Regions from separate parts of the Jeotgalibaca ciconiae genome, predicted to be linked through region 4. Evidence: predicted binding sites of a transcription regulator. Region 4 holds the regulator's gene; each other region holds the start of a gene.
The links. The regulator Rex, encoded in region 4, represses fermentation and respiration genes when NADH is low (regulators of the CRP and FNR family bind a similar motif). The targets are predictions, from matches to a motif close to TTGTGAANTANTTCACAA.
Positions count from the first base shown of each region.

Region 1: a site for Rex is predicted at 2,278-2,295, ahead of EJN90_RS10575 (CidA/LrgA family protein). Genes of this name have one in related genera too.
Region 2: a site for Rex is predicted at 2,493-2,510, ahead of pflB (formate C-acetyltransferase). Genes of this name have one in related genera too.
Region 3: a site for Rex is predicted at 1,923-1,940, ahead of adhE (bifunctional acetaldehyde-CoA/alcohol dehydrogenase). Genes of this name have one in related genera too.

Region 1 covers NZ_CP034465.1:2,272,768-2,276,989, reverse strand. Annotated here, with positions in the region: gene EJN90_RS10585 (lactate oxidase) at 1-983, opposite strand, end outside; gene EJN90_RS10580 (LrgB family protein) at 1,013-1,720, opposite strand; gene EJN90_RS10575 (CidA/LrgA family protein) at 1,713-2,111, opposite strand; gene EJN90_RS10570 (LysR family transcriptional regulator) at 2,331-3,215, shown strand; gene spxA (transcriptional regulator SpxA) at 3,519-3,920, opposite strand.
Region 2 covers NZ_CP034465.1:2,676,290-2,680,511, forward strand. Annotated here, with positions in the region: gene parC (DNA topoisomerase IV subunit A) at 1-2,259, shown strand, start outside; gene pflB (formate C-acetyltransferase) at 2,537-4,222, shown strand, end outside.
Region 3 covers NZ_CP034465.1:2,506,178-2,510,399, reverse strand. Annotated here, with positions in the region: gene adhE (bifunctional acetaldehyde-CoA/alcohol dehydrogenase) at 1-1,765, opposite strand, end outside; gene EJN90_RS11665 (post-transcriptional regulator) at 1,992-2,273, opposite strand; gene yajC (preprotein translocase subunit YajC) at 2,304-2,642, opposite strand; gene tgt (tRNA guanosine(34) transglycosylase Tgt) at 2,714-3,859, opposite strand; gene EJN90_RS11650 (sugar phosphate isomerase/epimerase family protein) at 3,978-4,222, opposite strand, start outside.
Region 4 covers NZ_CP034465.1:1,667,913-1,672,134, reverse strand. Annotated here, with positions in the region: gene groES (co-chaperone GroES) at 1-216, opposite strand, end outside; gene EJN90_RS07925 (CPBP family intramembrane glutamic endopeptidase) at 436-1,110, shown strand; gene EJN90_RS07920 (YdiK family protein) at 1,164-1,379, shown strand; gene EJN90_RS07915 (redox-sensing transcriptional repressor Rex) at 1,425-2,060, opposite strand; partial or broken gene EJN90_RS14170 (ATP-binding cassette domain-containing protein) at 2,463-3,057, shown strand; gene EJN90_RS07910 (ABC-F family ATP-binding cassette domain-containing protein) at 3,037-4,222, shown strand, end outside.

The sequences.
Region 1 (4,222 bases), 600 kb from region 4:
GCTAAACCATATAAAACTGGACGTCCTAATGCCACAATGTCTGCTCCACTAGCTAATGCTTTGAAAATATGTTCTCCACGACGAATTCCACTATCAAATACAATCGGTACTCGCCCTGCAACTGCCTTAGAAATACCTTCAAGTGTATCGAACGAACCTGGTGCTCCATCTAATTGACGCCCACCATGATTAGATACCCATATGCCATCTGCTCCTGCTCCAATTGCAAGCAAAGCATCATCAGGAGACTGCAAGCCTTTTACAAAGACGGGCAACCCTGAGTATTCTTTCAAGAATTTCACATCGTCACGAGTAATCTTTTGTTTTGACTGTGCATAGATATTATTTAAAGACATATTTTTTCCGGAACCTGTTAAATAGCGAGAAACAATTGGCATACCAAACGGATAAACAAACTTATTACGTATATCTGTTTCGCGATTCCCGCTCAATGTAGAATCTGCAGTAAGAATAATCGCAGTTGCTCCATCCGCTTTTGCTTCATCAATAATATTCTTATTGAAGTCATCATCTTTACTCATATAAATCTGGAACCAACGTGGTCCGCCGTTCAGCCCTTTTTCAATTTCTTCAAATTTCGCTCCAGAATAAGCGCTAATCGACATAATCGTACCAAATTCCGCTACCCCTTTTGCGGTTCCAGCTTCTTTCGTTTCGTGTGCCAAACCGTGAGCAGCAATCGGTGCCATGATAAAAGGAACTTTGATATCATGACCAAGAATAGAAGTAGAAGTGTCTGGGTTCTCTACATCCGCTAGCACACGAGGTAGAATCCCTTTGTGTTCCCAAGCTTTGATATTTTGTTGCAAAGTGTATTCATCACCTGAACCACCTGACATATAGCCAAATCCACCTGCCGGTACAACTTCCCGTGCACGTTCTTCTAACTCGTAAGTATTTACTATCTCGATATCTTGTACTACTGTTGGTGCATCATAAGTAATTATTTGTTCGATTGTCATAAATAAAACCTCCACTGCTTTTTTTATTTTTATCCGAATAACAGCTGAATCAGCGGTTGAGCAAATGGTGCTAAAGCAACCACTACAATGCCGGTTACTACGATAGATAAACCAGACATGGCTCCTTGAACATCACCGATTTCGATTGCCTTTGCTGTACCCATTGCATGTGCAGATGAGCCTAAAGCAACTCCTTGCGCTACTGGATCATGAATCTTAGCAACCTTAAACAATGTCGGAGCAATAACCGCTCCTACAATTCCCGTAAACACTACAACTGCTACCGTGAGAGAAACAATTCCTCCAAGTGATTCCGCTACTCCAACTGCGATCGCCGTTGTGATTGACTTAGAAAAAAGGGTTGAAACCATTTGTTTGTTAAAACGAAATAAGAATCCGAAAACAAAAATCATGACGGTATGAAGAATGATACCGGAAATAATCCCCGTTAAAATGGCGCCATAATTCTCTTTTAAATAAATAAAATTCTTCTCAAGTTTAATTGCCAACGCCACTGTTGCTGGTGTCACAAAGGTCGCAATGAGCTGTCCTCCTGTTTGATAAGTGCCGTATGGAATCCTTGTTACCGACAGCAAAAGAATGATTGCTACAATAGAAAATAGCAATGGGTTAAAAATCGGTATCGGCCATTTTTTCTGTAGTTTAGCAGCTAGTAAATAAAAACCAACTGTTAAGCTGACCCAAAGATAAGGACTTGTAATGAAACTTTCAAACATAAGTATCCGTCCTTTCTACTACTGTATTATCTTTCTTCTGGTCAGAAGATTGCTTTACTTTTTGAACGACACTACCAATAAACCACATCATGATTGCTGTTGTTACAATCATAATAATTAATAGCTGGAGCCATACTTCCGCTAATACATCAAAGTTGGTCATCAAACCAACACCAGCCGGCACAAAAAAGATTGCCATATTATCAGTCAGCCAAGTTCCCACTTCTTCTACTTGGTTGAGATTCAGCCATTTAAAATGAAGTGCAAAAAATAATAGGACCATTCCAATAACACTTCCAGGAATCGCAACCAGATTCGCAAGAGCACCTGAAACCATTTCCCCTAAAAGCGAAAACAAGAATATCCAAAATAATTGTTTAATGATTTTCACTAAAATCCTCCCCTGCTGCTAAGTCCATTGTTTAGCTTATTACATTCCATGTAAGCGTTTTTCAATAACTTTATGTTAGCACAGAAAGCCTCTACTGTCCTATATCCCTTTTTTATGATATTATAAATATAATTTATGATGTGCCGAAAGCTTATATATATCACTTATGTTAAAAAAATCACAATTTCGAATTGTTTTTATTTAGTGGGAGGAAGTAAGATGAATTTGCAGGATTTAGTATATTTTCACCATCTAGCCCGTAGCTTAAGTTTTACAGCAACCGCAGAACATTTCTTCATATCTCAGCCTTCTATCTCGATGGCTTTAAAAAGACTTGAATCAGAATTGGATACGATTCTAATAGACCGTCGCAAAGTTTTAAAGAGAATGGTTCTAACGCCAGCCGGTGATTTATTGTATAAAAGTGCTGATGAAATCATTAAAACCTTGGATACTACAAAGCGATTAATAAGAGATATCGAACAAGAATCAGTATATTACGGTTTCTTGCCAACGATTGGCGGTCATTTCCTACCTAAAATACTGCCAAAGATTGTTCGCTTCACGAAATCTCTGAAATTAATTGAGGAAGAAAGTTCCGATGTAATGTTAAAACTTATCCTAGAAGAAAAAGTCCCCATTGCCATCATTGGACACGAAACACCTTTTATTCTGCAAAATAAGATTAAACAAATTCAGTTATTAGAGGAAGAAATGAGTCTGTGGGTTTCAAAAACCCACCATTTAGCTGGCAGCAAATCAGTAAGCGCAGAGGAAATTCAAGAAGAGGTTTTCATTTCATTATCAGAAGGATACACACATCAACGAGTTTTTGAGAAATGGGCAAATGAATACCGTATTAAAGAGCCAAACATTGTATACGCCAAAGAAATAAAAACTGTCCAATCTATTGCAGCCTCCACTCATATGGTTGCATTCATGTCCGATATTTTACTTGGCAACCGCTCTGATCTGGTAAAGGTCCCCTTGAAAAAAGCTCCCAAATTTTATATTAGTCTAGTAATAAATACGGAAGCAAAGAATACTTATATCCAACAACAGTTTAACGATGCCGTTATTGAAATCGTCCAGAATGGTTTTTAGAAAAAAGGAACCTACCTACCAAAAATACCTGTAAAGTCCTAAATAGTAAGAAAAGCGGACAAGTCCGCCTTGGCCTATGAAAAAATAGGAAATTTGACCCTGAATTGTCAGGAGACTTCACGCTTCAGCGGGTTAGTCGAATGATATGCGTTAGCGAGCAGCGAAGCGCGCAATGGGGCAAATTTATCTTTTTTTCACTAGGTCTGGACTTGGGAGCTAGACATTGATGGCTGAACTTATAATCCCCTAGTCTACAAAAAAACATGTCCGAAAATCGGACATGTTTTTATAATTAATTTTGTGTTAATAAAAATTGGCCAACTCTTGAGCCTTTTTAAGTTCAATTGCACGTACTTCTCGAGGTAGGAATCGACGAATTTCGTCTTCATTATAACCTACTTGCAATCTTTTTTCGTCGAGGATAATCGGACGACGTAATAAACCAGGATTCTCTTGGATTAACGTGAACAAGGTGTTCAGCGGTAAATCGTCGAGATCCACGTTCATTTCTTGAAATGCTTTCGAACGTGTAGAAATAATTTCTTCAGTGCCTTCTTCTGTCATTTTCAAAATACCTTTAATTTCTACTTGTGACAAAGGCTCAGAAAAAATGTTTCTTTCAGTATAAGGAATATTATTATCCTCTAACCATGCTCGTGCTTTACGACATGACGTGCAGCTTGGTGAAGTATATAGAGTAACCATAAGTGGATCTCCCCTTTCATATAAGCAATCGCTCATCTAGTCAAACATTTTACTTTACGAGTATTATTATACCGTATTTCAAAACAAATTACTACCTTATTTCAAAAACAATTTCATTTTTCTGTCAAAAATCGTACATAATTGGCTCTCTTATTTTTGCTATAAATGTAAAAAACATTGTCATTTCAACATTTGTTTATAAAGTCGTTTTCTCTCTTTTCCATCTACATTGTAACCATTCTAATCAAGGGTCTCGTTTCAAACGCATTATTATACAGATTAATTTCTTAATCTTATCAAAA
Region 2 (4,222 bases), 1.0 Mb from region 4:
GTTATCGGGAATTATCATCCTCATGGCGATTCAAGTGTATACGAAGCAATGGTTCGTTTGAGTCAGGACTGGAAGATGCGTGAACCCCTTATTGAAATGCATGGGAATAACGGAAGTATGGATGGAGATCCTGCTGCAGCTATGCGTTATACGGAAGCACGTCTGGCAAAGATATCGAGTGAATTACTTGGCGACATCGATAAGGAAACGGTTGATTTTATGTTGAATTTTGATGATACCGATGAGGAGCCATTAGTGCTACCAGCGCGTTATCCCAATCTCTTAGTGAATGGGACAACAGGTATCTCAGCAGGATATGCGACCGATATTCCGCCTCATAATTTAGGAGAAATAATTGATGCAACAACCTATTTAATAGAACATCCAAATGCGACTTTAGATCAATTAATGAAATTTGTGAAAGGACCTGATTTTCCGACTGGAGCGATTATACAAGGAATTGACGGACTGAAAACTGCTTATAAAACAGGAAGGGGAAAAGTAGTTGTTCGATCAAAAGCAGTAATCGAATCCCTTCGCGGCGGCAAGCAGCAAATTGTAATCAACGAAATTCCTTTTGAAGTGAATAAAGCACAATTAGTCAAGAAAATGGATGAGATTCGGATTAACCGAAAACTTGAAGGAATCGCAGAAGTTCGTGATGAGACAGACCGTACAGGATTGCAAATTGTCGTTGAACTTAAAAAAGACGTGAATGCAGAAGGTATTTTGAATTACTTATTTAAAAATACTGATTTACAAGTAAATTATAACTTTAACATGGTTGCGATTGATGAAAGAATGCCCAAACAAGTTGGTATATCAGATATATTAAAAGCCTATATCGCTCATCAAAAAGAAGTGATTGTTCGCAGAACCCGCTACAATTTAAAAAAAGCAGAAGTACGATTGCATATCGTAGATGCTTTAATAAAAGTAGTTTCTATTTTAGATGAAGTAATCCAACTTATTCGAAATAGTAATGATAAAAAAGATGCTAAAAACAATTTAATGAAAACTTTTGATTTTTCGGAAGTTCAGGCTGAAGCAATTGTTTCTTTACAACTTTATCGTTTAACCAATACAGATATAGTTGCTCTTCAAAATGAACGTCTGGATTTAAGCGAGTTAGTTGCCTCTTATAATAGTATTTTAAAGAACGAGAAGACATTGTTATTGGTAATGAAAAACGAACTGAATGAAATCAAAAAGAAATATGCTACCCCTCGTCTATCAGTAATTGAAGAAGAAATAGATGAGATAAAAATCGAGACCGAAGTGTTAATTCCAGAAGAAGAAGTTGTCGTTGTCTTAACACGAGAAGGATATTATAAACGTACCAATCTCCGTTCTTTTGCAGCGACCGATTTGACTGATATAGGATTACGAGAAGGCGATCAGCCGTTGCTTATTGAGAAAGCTTCTACTTTGGATGCCATTGCCATCTTTACTAATAGAGGCGATTATATGCATTTCCCCATTTACGAATTACCGGAATTAAAATGGAAGGATATGGGACATCATTTATCTCAGAGTATTCCTTTTGCGAATAATGAAGAAATTCTTGTTGCAAAAATTATCAAACATGAGGAAGAATTGTCTGAGAGCCAATCCGTTATTTTTGTCACCAAAGAGGGCATGATTAAACGGTCGTTATTATCCGAATATCAAACGTTTAGAGGTTACAAAAGGAAAAAAAGTACAGCAATTCGTTTAAAGACGGAAACAGATTTCGTCACCAATATCCATTTTATTGATGCAGCTAAAAAAGAATACGAAGTATTACTTATAACAAATGGTGGCTTTAGTTTACGCTATTTACTAGACGAAATATCTGTAACGGGAATTCGTACAAGCGGTGTTAAGGCGATTAACTTAAAAGTAGATGATTATGTAGTGGGAGCTGCAATATTTGAAATGGATGATGAGAAATATCCAATTTTAATTATGACTCAACGAGGAAATGCCAAGCGATTTAGAACGAGTGAAATTCCAAGATTGGGAAGAGCAAAACGTGGGCTAATGTTAATCAAGGAATTAAAAACAAATCCTCATAGAATTATTTATATGGATGCAGACACCGAAGCAAATACTTTATATCGCATTCGAACCACAAGAGGTCAGACAAAAGAACTATACAGCAAGAATGTCCCATTCAGTGCAAGATATACGAATGGTTCCTCTGTTTTAGTTGAGAAAGATGAAGGAATGATCTATTCGATTAAGAAAATATACTCTCTTTCACAATTAGAAGATTAAAAAACACGAATTAGTACAGAAGCAAACTGTTGTATAATACAGTTTGCTTTTTTGTTTCCATTTTTTCGAAATAAAAGTGAATTAATTTTTAATTCGAGGAAAATTTTAAAAGCTCAAGAAGCTTATTGAATAAAGGATTTTAGGTATTTCTTTAAAATAAATATTTATTTTAAAGAATCTGATTGAAAAGTATTGCACAATCATTTTAACGTGTTATAATGAATTCATAAAGTGTGTTACATAAATCACAATAAGAGTTAAATGGGAGGCTTTATTCATGGAACAATGGCAAGGCTTTAAAGGAAAGACTTGGAAAACAGAAGTTGATGTGCGAGATTTTATCCAACAAAACTATGCACCTTATGAAGGCAGTGCAGAATTTTTGGAAGGTCCTACAGCTACTACAAATGAACTTTGGGCACAAGTAATGGATTTGACAAAACAAGAGCGAGAAGCAGGCGGAGTATTGGATATGGATACAAAAGTTGTATCTACCATCACTTCTCATGGTCCGGGATACTTAGATAAAGACAAAGAAAAAATTGTTGGTTTCCAAACAGAAAAACCTTTTAAACGTTCCTTACAACCATTCGGCGGCATCCGCATGAGTGAACAGTCTGCAGGGTCATATGGTTACGAAATTGACGCTGAAGTATCAAAAATATTCCGCGATTACAGAAAAACACATAATCAAGGGGTTTTTGATGCATATACACCTGAAATGCGTGCAGCTAGATCAAACAAAGTTATCACAGGATTGCCTGATGCATATGGACGTGGAAGAATCATCGGAGATTATCGTCGCGTAGCCTTATACGGTGTAGATTATTTAATGGAACAAAAATTAAAAGATTATGCAGTAATTGGTAACGGAACAATGTCTGAGGATATTATTCGTTTACGTGAAGAAATGAGCGACCAATATCGAGCATTGAAAGAATTGAAAGAACTAGGAAATATTTATGGATTCGATATTTCAAAACCCGCAACTACTGCACAAGAAGCATTCCAATGGTTATACCTGGGCTATCTAGCAGCGGTTAAACAACAAAATGGAGCGGCTATGTCACTTGGGCGTGTATCTACATTCTTGGATATTTATATCGAACGTGATCTTAAAAATGGCACATTAACAGAAGTGGAAGCACAAGAAATTGTTGACCACTTTGTTATGAAACTTCGTTTAGTTAAATTTGCCCGTACGCCAGATTACAACGAATTGTTCTCAGGAGACCCTACTTGGGTAACCGAATCAATTGGGGGCATGGGAGAAGACGGCCGTACATTGGTTACAAAAAACAGTTTCCGTTTCTTACAAACATTAAAGAACATGGGAACAGCACCTGAACCAAACTTGACTGTCTTATGGTCGACAAAATTACCGGAAGCATTCAAGAAGTTCTGTGCACACATTTCTATCGAGACAAGTTCCATCCAGTATGAGAATGATGATGTAATGCGCTTGGAGTGGGGCGATGATTACGGAATTGCTTGTTGTGTATCTGCAATGCGCATTGGTAAACAAATGCAATTCTTTGGAGCTCGTGCAAACTTAGCTAAAACACTATTATATGCAATTAATGGTGGTGTGGATGAAGTTACTAAAAAGCAAGTTGGACCAAAATATCAACCAATTACTTCTGAATACTTGGATTTTGATGAAGTTATGGAAAAATATGATTTAATGAATGAATGGGTAGCAGGTCTATACATTAATACATTGAATGTAATCCACTATATGCACGATAAGTATAGTTACGAAAATCTCGAAATGGCTCTACATGATACGCACGTTATGCGTACAATGGCAACCGGAATTGCTGGTTTCTCTGTAGCAATTGACTCCTTATCAGCAATTAAACACTCAAAAGTAAAAGTAATTCGTGATGAAGATGGTATCGCGGTCGATTTCGAAATTGAAGGAGACTATCCAAAATATGGAAACAACGATGATCGTGCGGAT
Region 3 (4,222 bases), 840 kb from region 4:
CAATCTTATAGGTCCGTTTACGAATATCCAGATACTTTTGTTTTGCACCAAAGAAACTGCTTTCTGGATGTTCATAGAATAACCACATTGCTTTTGCAGCATCCATTGGCGATCCGCCCCCAATAGCAATAATTGTATCAGGATTAAAATCACGCATTTTTTCTGTTCCGCGATTGACTGTATCTGTTGATGGGTTTGGTTCAACATCTGAGAAAATCGTGTAGACCACTTTATCTTTTCTTTGTTTTAATTGCTCTAATACAATATCTACATAACCTAGCTTCATCATACCTTCGTCACAAACGATGAATACACGTTCAATATCTCTCATATCACGCAAGTAACGTACTGAATTCTCTTCAAAATAAATTCTGTCAGGAACTTTTATCCATTGCATGTTATTTCTCCTTTTCGCTACCGTTTTAATATTCAATAAGTCGAATGAAGAAACATTCCCCGATACAGAGTTTCTTCCGTACGAACCGCATCCAAGTGTTAAGGAAGGAATATTATTATTGTACAGACCGCCAATACCGCCTTGTGCTGTAGGAGAATTTACTAAAATACGACAAGCTTTCATCTGTTTTCCAAATTCAAGAATTAAATCATCATCTGTCGTATGAATACATGCCGAATGTCCAAGTCCATCTAAAGCAAGCATATCTTTACTCAATTTGAAAGCATGTTGGTGAGAAGTTGATTTCATCATTGCCAATACCGGCGATAGTTTCTCTCTTGATAAAGGATATTCTGCTCCCGCTCCAGGTAATTCAACAATCAACAACTTTGTGTCTTCTGGAACTTTAATCCCTGCCAATTCAGCAATTTTCGTTGCAGCCATTCCAACAATTTGAGGATTTACCCCTTGCTTGTCTTCGCGCATCATAGCTGCTTCTAATTTAGCCACTTCTTTTTCTTTTACGAAGTAAGCTCTTCTCTTTGTAAATTCTTTTTTAACTTCATCATAAATTTCTTTATCGACAATGACTGCTTGTTCTGATGCACAAATCATTCCATTATCAAATGTTTTGGAAAGCACTAAGTCATTTACCGCTCTTTTAACATCAGCAGTCTTTTCAACATATGCCGGTACATTACCTGGACCCACGCCTAGAGCTGGTTTACCAGTTGAATAAGCAGCTTTTACCATCGCTGCACCACCAGTAGCCAACACCGCAGCAACATCCGGATGATGCATCAATAGATTTGTTTTTTCCATTGAAACACCGTCAATCCACTGAATACATCCTTCTGGTGCACCTGCTTCAAGAGCTGCTTTATAGAGAAGCTCGGCAGTCGCGACTGAACATTTCTCAGCACTTGGATGGAAAGAAAAAATAATTGGATTGCGTGTCTTCATGCTAATGAGTGCTTTAAAAATAGTGGTTGATGTAGGATTCGTTGTTGGAATAATTCCTGCCAAAACTCCTAAAGGTGCAGCAATTCGAACAATTTGGTCTACATCATTATCTTCAATAATTCCAACAGTTTTATTTTTTTTGATTGAATGCCAAATGTTCTCAGAAGCATAAATATTCTTCAAACATTTATCTTCGTAAACGCCCCTGCCTGTTTCTTCAACAGCCATTTTTGCGAGTTCCATATGTTGATCAAGTGCAGATAATGCCATATGCCGAACAATCTCATCTATTTTTTCTTGATCCATTAATTCCATTTTTGCTAAAGCTTTCAAACCATTTTCTGCGAGATTATCAATCATTTCTTCAGGTGCAGTTTGCACTTCTTTCACATTCAAAGCTGACATATAAAACATCTCCTTGTTTGTTCTTTATTTCACAAATTATTATATTACATCTTTTAATCATTGTAAACACCTTTTTGTATTTTGTTTCACATGTTTATAAACCCCTTCACATCAACCACCACCCCTAATCGTTATTATTTAAACGTTGTAAGCGCTTTTGTGATTGATTTAACAATTAAAGAAAAAAATAGATCCGTTGTTGATTCCAACGGATCTATTCCTCTTCTTAAAAAAACTCTTCAAAATTAATTTCTTCCAAAGATGAAACATTATATACTTGCGCTTCTAACGACTTATAATCAAAATATTGATTTACATTAAGATTCAATATTTCGAATACTTGTTGGTAGTAGTATTGTGGCACGGAATGTCTCCAGACAAGATTTTTAAAACAAAGAATCAAATCGCTTGTCTCGATATTTGAATATCCTTCTTTAGAAAATTCCGACACCTTTAGTTCAAACCATGGAAGCAATTCTTCGTAAAAATCAGTATTTTCTTCAGTCATCCCGCTCTCCACTCCATTTTGAAATAAGAACTATTCGTTCGTTTCCTCATTGTCTTGAGTGATATCGTCTGACTCTACAATTCCCGCTTCTGTTGTAATTGTTGAAGCTTTTACAACACGCGAAATAGAACGTTTTTCAAATGTTAAGAAAATCCCTTCGCAATCAAGTGTCACTGTATTATTTGTCGTATTTACTTCGTCTACAACCCCGTGTAAACCACCAATTGTAACTACGCTATCTCCAGGTTTTACTTGGCTCAGCATATCTTGTGTTTTCTTTTGTTGTTTCTTTTGAGGACGAATAAGAATAAAGTACATTACTCCAAATAAAAGTCCGTAAAAAAGAATCATCGTTAGTCCTTGTGGCATAATAAATTCCTCCATCATTTTTAATGTATATATAAAACCTTACCAAAACAGCAGCTTACTTACCATAACTATTAGAAGTTTTTAGCATTTTTTTGATTATAACCGTATTCTTCGATAAATGCTTCACGAAACTCTAATAAATTATCGTCCAAAATTGCTTGTCGAACTTGATTCATTAGATTTATCAAAAAGTGTAAATTATGATAACTTGTAAGACGCAATCCAAAGGTTTCGTCTGCCTTAAATAAATGGCGAATGTAGGCACGTGTATAGTTTTGACAAGTATAGCAAGAACAATTTTCATCTAATGGTCGAAAATCTCGTTCAAATTTAGCGTTTTTAACTACTAAACGTCCTTTGCTTGTCATACAAGTACCATTTCTTGCAATTCTGGTTGGCAACACGCAATCAAACATGTCTATTCCACGAATAACACCATCAATCAAGGAATCAGGTGCTCCTACGCCCATCAGATATCTCGGTTTTTCATCAGGAATAACCGGTGTAAGATAGTCTAATACTGCGTTCATTTCTTCCTTCGTCTCTCCAACTGATAAGCCACCAATTGAATATCCAGGAAAGTCCATTGACATAAGATCTTTGGCACTTTGCAAACGAAGATCTTTGTAGCCGCCACCTTGGATGATTCCAAATAATCCTTGCTCTGCTGGCTTTTTATGCGCTTGTAAGCCACGTTCTGCCCAACGACTGGTTCGCTCAATGGACTTCTTAATATAGTCATAACTTTCATTAAAAGGCGGACACTCATCAAAGCTCATGATGATATCTGCTCCTAATTTATTTTCGATATCAATCGCTTTTTCTGGTGAAAGAAACATCTTTGCGCCATTTAAATGGTTTCTGAAATGTACTCCCTCTTCCGTGATCTTACGATTTTCCGCTAATGAGAACACTTGGAATCCACCTGAATCTGTCAGAATTCCTTTATCCCAGTTCATAAATTTATGTAATCCGCCTGCTTCTTCTACTAAGTTTGCACCCGGACGCAACCACAAATGATAGGTATTGCTTAAGATAATTTGCGAGCCCATTTCTTTTAACTCTTCAGGAGACATTGATTTTACAGTCGCTAATGTCCCAACTGGCATGAACATAGGAGTTTGAAACGTTCCATGTGGTGTAATAATCTCTCCTAGTCTTGCACCAGTATGTTTTTCTTTCTTTATTAACCGATAACGGATTGCTGGTTCAACCAATATTTTCCCTTCCTTCTAAAACTAGTCACTCCATAGTATACCACAGTAAAAATAATCCGTGAAATAAAAAAAGCGCGATTACTCAAGAATAAATCTTGGATAATCGCACTTTTTTATTTTAATATTTCTCAATCTGTTCTTTTTGCTTTTTCAAAACATACATAGCCTCATCTTTACTTCCACAAGGGTATTCAATCGCTGCTGGAACACCCTCTGGAAAAGAACTTAGTACATTTGGTATGTTCACAACGCCTGTTTCAAAATGAGCTAGTTCGAGCTCCCCTTTTTGGTTTCGTTTTACATTTTTAATATGGATGTAATGAACGAAGTCCTGCAAAACATGGGCAGCTTTTTCAGAATCTT
Region 4 (4,222 bases):
AGTACCGGAATATTTTTCAAAAAGAACGCTGTCCCCTTCTTTGACAACCATGTCGATCTTTGTACCGTTATCTGTCACTCGTCCGTCTCCAATTGCAATCACTGTACCCGTTTGTGACTTTTCTTTGGCAGATGATGGTAACACAAGGCCGCCAACTGTTTGTTCCTCTTCTTTCGCAACTTCAATGATGACGCGATTTCCTAATGGTTTTAACACAAATATCCCTCCAGAATTTTTAGAATGAATTAGCACTCTAACTCGAAGAGTGCTAACCTATGTATCTATCTTAATCAAATCTTCGAGCGATTGCAAGACAAATCCATTAATTTTTTCTAAAAATATGATATACTTTCATTTAGGCTTTTAAGTAATGAAGAAACTTTACTTAAATAAAATTCTATTACTTTTGTTACTTTAACAGAAAGGTTACGATTTATGAAAAAGAAACTTTCCGCAGCCACTCAAATCATCTTTTTGTATGTTGCTGTTCAACTATTACCTGTTCCACTTGTCTTTTTATTCCCGCAAAATAAACAGATAGAGATGAGCATGACACTATCCATACTTTTTGCCTTTATTGGTACTGTCGCAATGATTTTTGTGAATCAGCGTAAAGAATGGACTCCTATTACTGAAATAACAGAGCAAAAATCTGCATCCATTGGGAAAATACTATTGTGGGGTATTGCAGGCTTTATTGGCTCGATTATTATTCAAGTAATTACTGCAATCATTGAGATAAATGTTTTTGGGATTTCGCCAGAATCAGCAAATACAGAAAATTTGCTTGAATTGACAAGCAAATATCCTTATTTAATTTTAATGATTGTTTTATTTGCACCCATTATGGAAGAATTTGTTTTTAGAAAGGCAATTTTTACACAACTGTCCTCTTCTAATGTTGGAATGATGGGCTCAGCAGTAATCAGCTCATTAATTTTTGCCTTTATCCATTTTGATGGACATATGCTGGTATATGGAACGTTAGGACTGTGGTTCTGTTATTTATATTATAAAACAAATAACATTCTAACTCCTATTTTGGCGCACAGTTTAATGAATGCATATGCTAGTTTACCATTGATTTTCCCAGACTTATTTAATATGTAAGGACTGTTCTTTGGCAATAAAATGCAGAAATTTTAAAAGCAGAAAGGAAACATATGACTTTAAAAGACATCTTAATCCAAATTGGTATGAAATTCATTTTCGGGGCACTATTCCTGTACTTCGCTATCGATAGTGTGAATAATGCAGGATGGGGTTTTTTAGCCATTCTTAGTGTTCTCTTTGCTACAAACAATATTGTGCAGGGATTTCGGATGCTTGATACCTACTTTAAAATCAAAAAAAATATTGACGATAAAGATAATAAATGAAAAAACGGTTGAAAATCGTTCCATTCGATTTTCAACCGTTTTTTATTAGGATATATTGTTATCTAAGAAGTAAATCAACGTTTGTAACTCATTTGTTAAATCAACGTTTTGAATACGAACATCTTCTGGCACAGAAAGTCGAATCGGGGTAAAATTCATGATACCTTTTACTCCTGCTTCAACTAAATCATTGGATGCTTCTTGCGCAACATTTTGTGGGACAGTCAAAATTGCAACATCAATTTGTTGAATACGCAGTTGCTCAATCATCTCTGCCATAGAGTACACGGGCACACCACTGACAATTTTTCCTACAATTTCTTCATTTACATCAAAAGCGCAGCTAATACGTACATTATTACTTAAATGAAAATTATAATTCAATAAAGCGTGTCCCAAATTACCTACACCAATCAAGGCTACATTAGTCAAGCGGTCTTGATTCAGCGTTTTACTAAAGAAGTCTAATAAATAGGCAACGTCGTAACCATATCCTCTTTTCCCCAGTGCTCCAAAATAGGAAAAATCTCTGCGGATCGTTGCACTATCCACTTTTACTGCTTCACTTAATTCCGTAGAAGATATTCTTGTTTTTCCTGCATTATGCAAATATCGTAAATAACGGTGATAAATCGGCAACCGGCGGGCAGTTGCTCTAGGTATTTCATTAGTTGTAGACATCCTCTACACTCTCCTTCAAAATATTGTTCTCAAACAAAGCTCTATATACAGATATTCACATATCTTAACTAACTATTTCATAGTGTTATTATAGCATTAGTTTGTGAAAAATCTAGTATTTTATTCTAATTTGTAGTTTTTTGTGAAAAAATTTCTATTTTACTCTTTGTTCTTATCACCTTTCTAAATAAGGTGTAGACGTTTTTCACAATTAAAAGCTTTTGCAAATTCCTTATCTATCAGTTATATATTTTCTATGATAAAATTAGTTTGCATGTTCTTATTTGACATTATCTATTAATATTAAAAAGAGAAAGAGGAGTTATAAATGATATTATTGCAAGGCCAAAATCTCGCTCGCCACTTTGGGTCCGCAATCCTTTTCGAAAATATTCAAATTACCATTCAAGATCAGGAACGAATCGCACTTGTGGGAAGAAATGGAGCCGGAAAATCTACCTTGCTAAAAATATTAGCAGGGATTGAACCGACCGATGATGGAAAGGTAGTAAAACGAAAAGACATCCAGATTGGTTATCTTGACCAATATAGTACAGTCGATTCTGACCAAACCATTTGGGAAGAAATGTTATCGGTATTCGAACCAATTATCAAGCTGACAAAAGAAGCCGAACAAGCTGCAATCGCACTTACGAACGAAGAACTAATCAATGATCCGCCTGCATTTGAACTAGCTTTGAAGAAATACGATTCTCTTCAGCAGGAAATGCAGGATAAAAATGCTTATGGATATGAATCTGAAATCCGTTCTGTTTTGCATGGTTTCCGTTTTTATGAAGAAGACCACGAACGCCCTATTTCCCAGTTGTCTGGCGGACAAAAAACACGACTTGCTCTGGCAAAGGTTCTATTAGAAAAAAATGATCTATTAATCTTAGATGAACCTACAAACCATTTGGATATTGAAACATTAAGTTGGTTAGAAAATTATTTACTAAGTTATCGGGGAACTTTATTGATTGTTTCACACGATCGATATTTTTTAGATAAAGTTGCTAGTAGTGTCTATGAAATCAGCCGTCATCGGATCCATCATTATAAAGGTAATTACTCATTTTATTTACAAGAAAAAGCCGCTCGCCTAGAGCAGGAAATGAAGCAGTTTGACAAACAACAAGAAGAAATCGCTAAATTAGAAGATTATATTGCAAGAAATATTGTTCGTGCCTCTACCACCAAGATGGCGCAGAGTCGTCGAAAGCGTTTGGAGAAAATGTCTCGCTTGGAAAAACCAAAAGGAGATGAGCGGTCTGCTCGCTTTTCTTTTGAGGTTGAAAAAGAAAGCGGCAATGTTGTCTTGATCGTGGAAGATGGGGCAATTGGTTATGAGGGAGAAATTCTTTCTTCACCAATTCAGTTAGATTTGAGAAAACAACAAGCAATCGGGATCGTGGGACCTAATGGAATCGGTAAGTCCACTCTGTTAAAGACATTAAATAAGGAACTTCCGATGATTCATGGAAAAATTCATTACGGATCTAATCTTGATATTGGTTATTATGATCAAGAAATGAAAAACTTAACAACCAATAAAACTGTCTTAGCGGAGATATGGGATCTGCATCCAACAATGAATGAAACCGATATTCGGAGTATCCTCGGCAGTTTCCTCTTTACAGGAGAAGATGTGGAGAAAACCATTCATTCTCTGAGCGGTGGCGAAAGAGCTCGCTTATCTTTATGTAAACTCGCATTGGAAAAAAATAACGTACTCATGCTTGATGAGCCTACAAACCACTTGGATATTGACAGTAAAGAAGTCTTAGAAAATGCTTTGATCGAATATGACGGTACGCTCCTATTTGTCTCGCATGACCGCTACTTTATTAATCGCATTGCTACCAGTATTTTGGAACTTTCAGAAAATGGCAGCCAACTTTACTTAGGCGATTATGATTATTATTTAGAGAAAAAAGAAGAAGAAGAGCAATTAGCTTTACTCACTGCCGAAGAACAGATTGAGAAAGACCAAGATTCTTCTGAAACCAACGCAGCGAAAAGCAAAAATGATTATCAAGCAAATAAAGAACGTGCAAAAAACGAACGTAAATTAATGCGGATGATCGAATCGATTGAAGAGGAATTAGAAATAATTGAAGCAGACATCGAAAATATAGAAAAAAAATTAACTTTACCAGAAG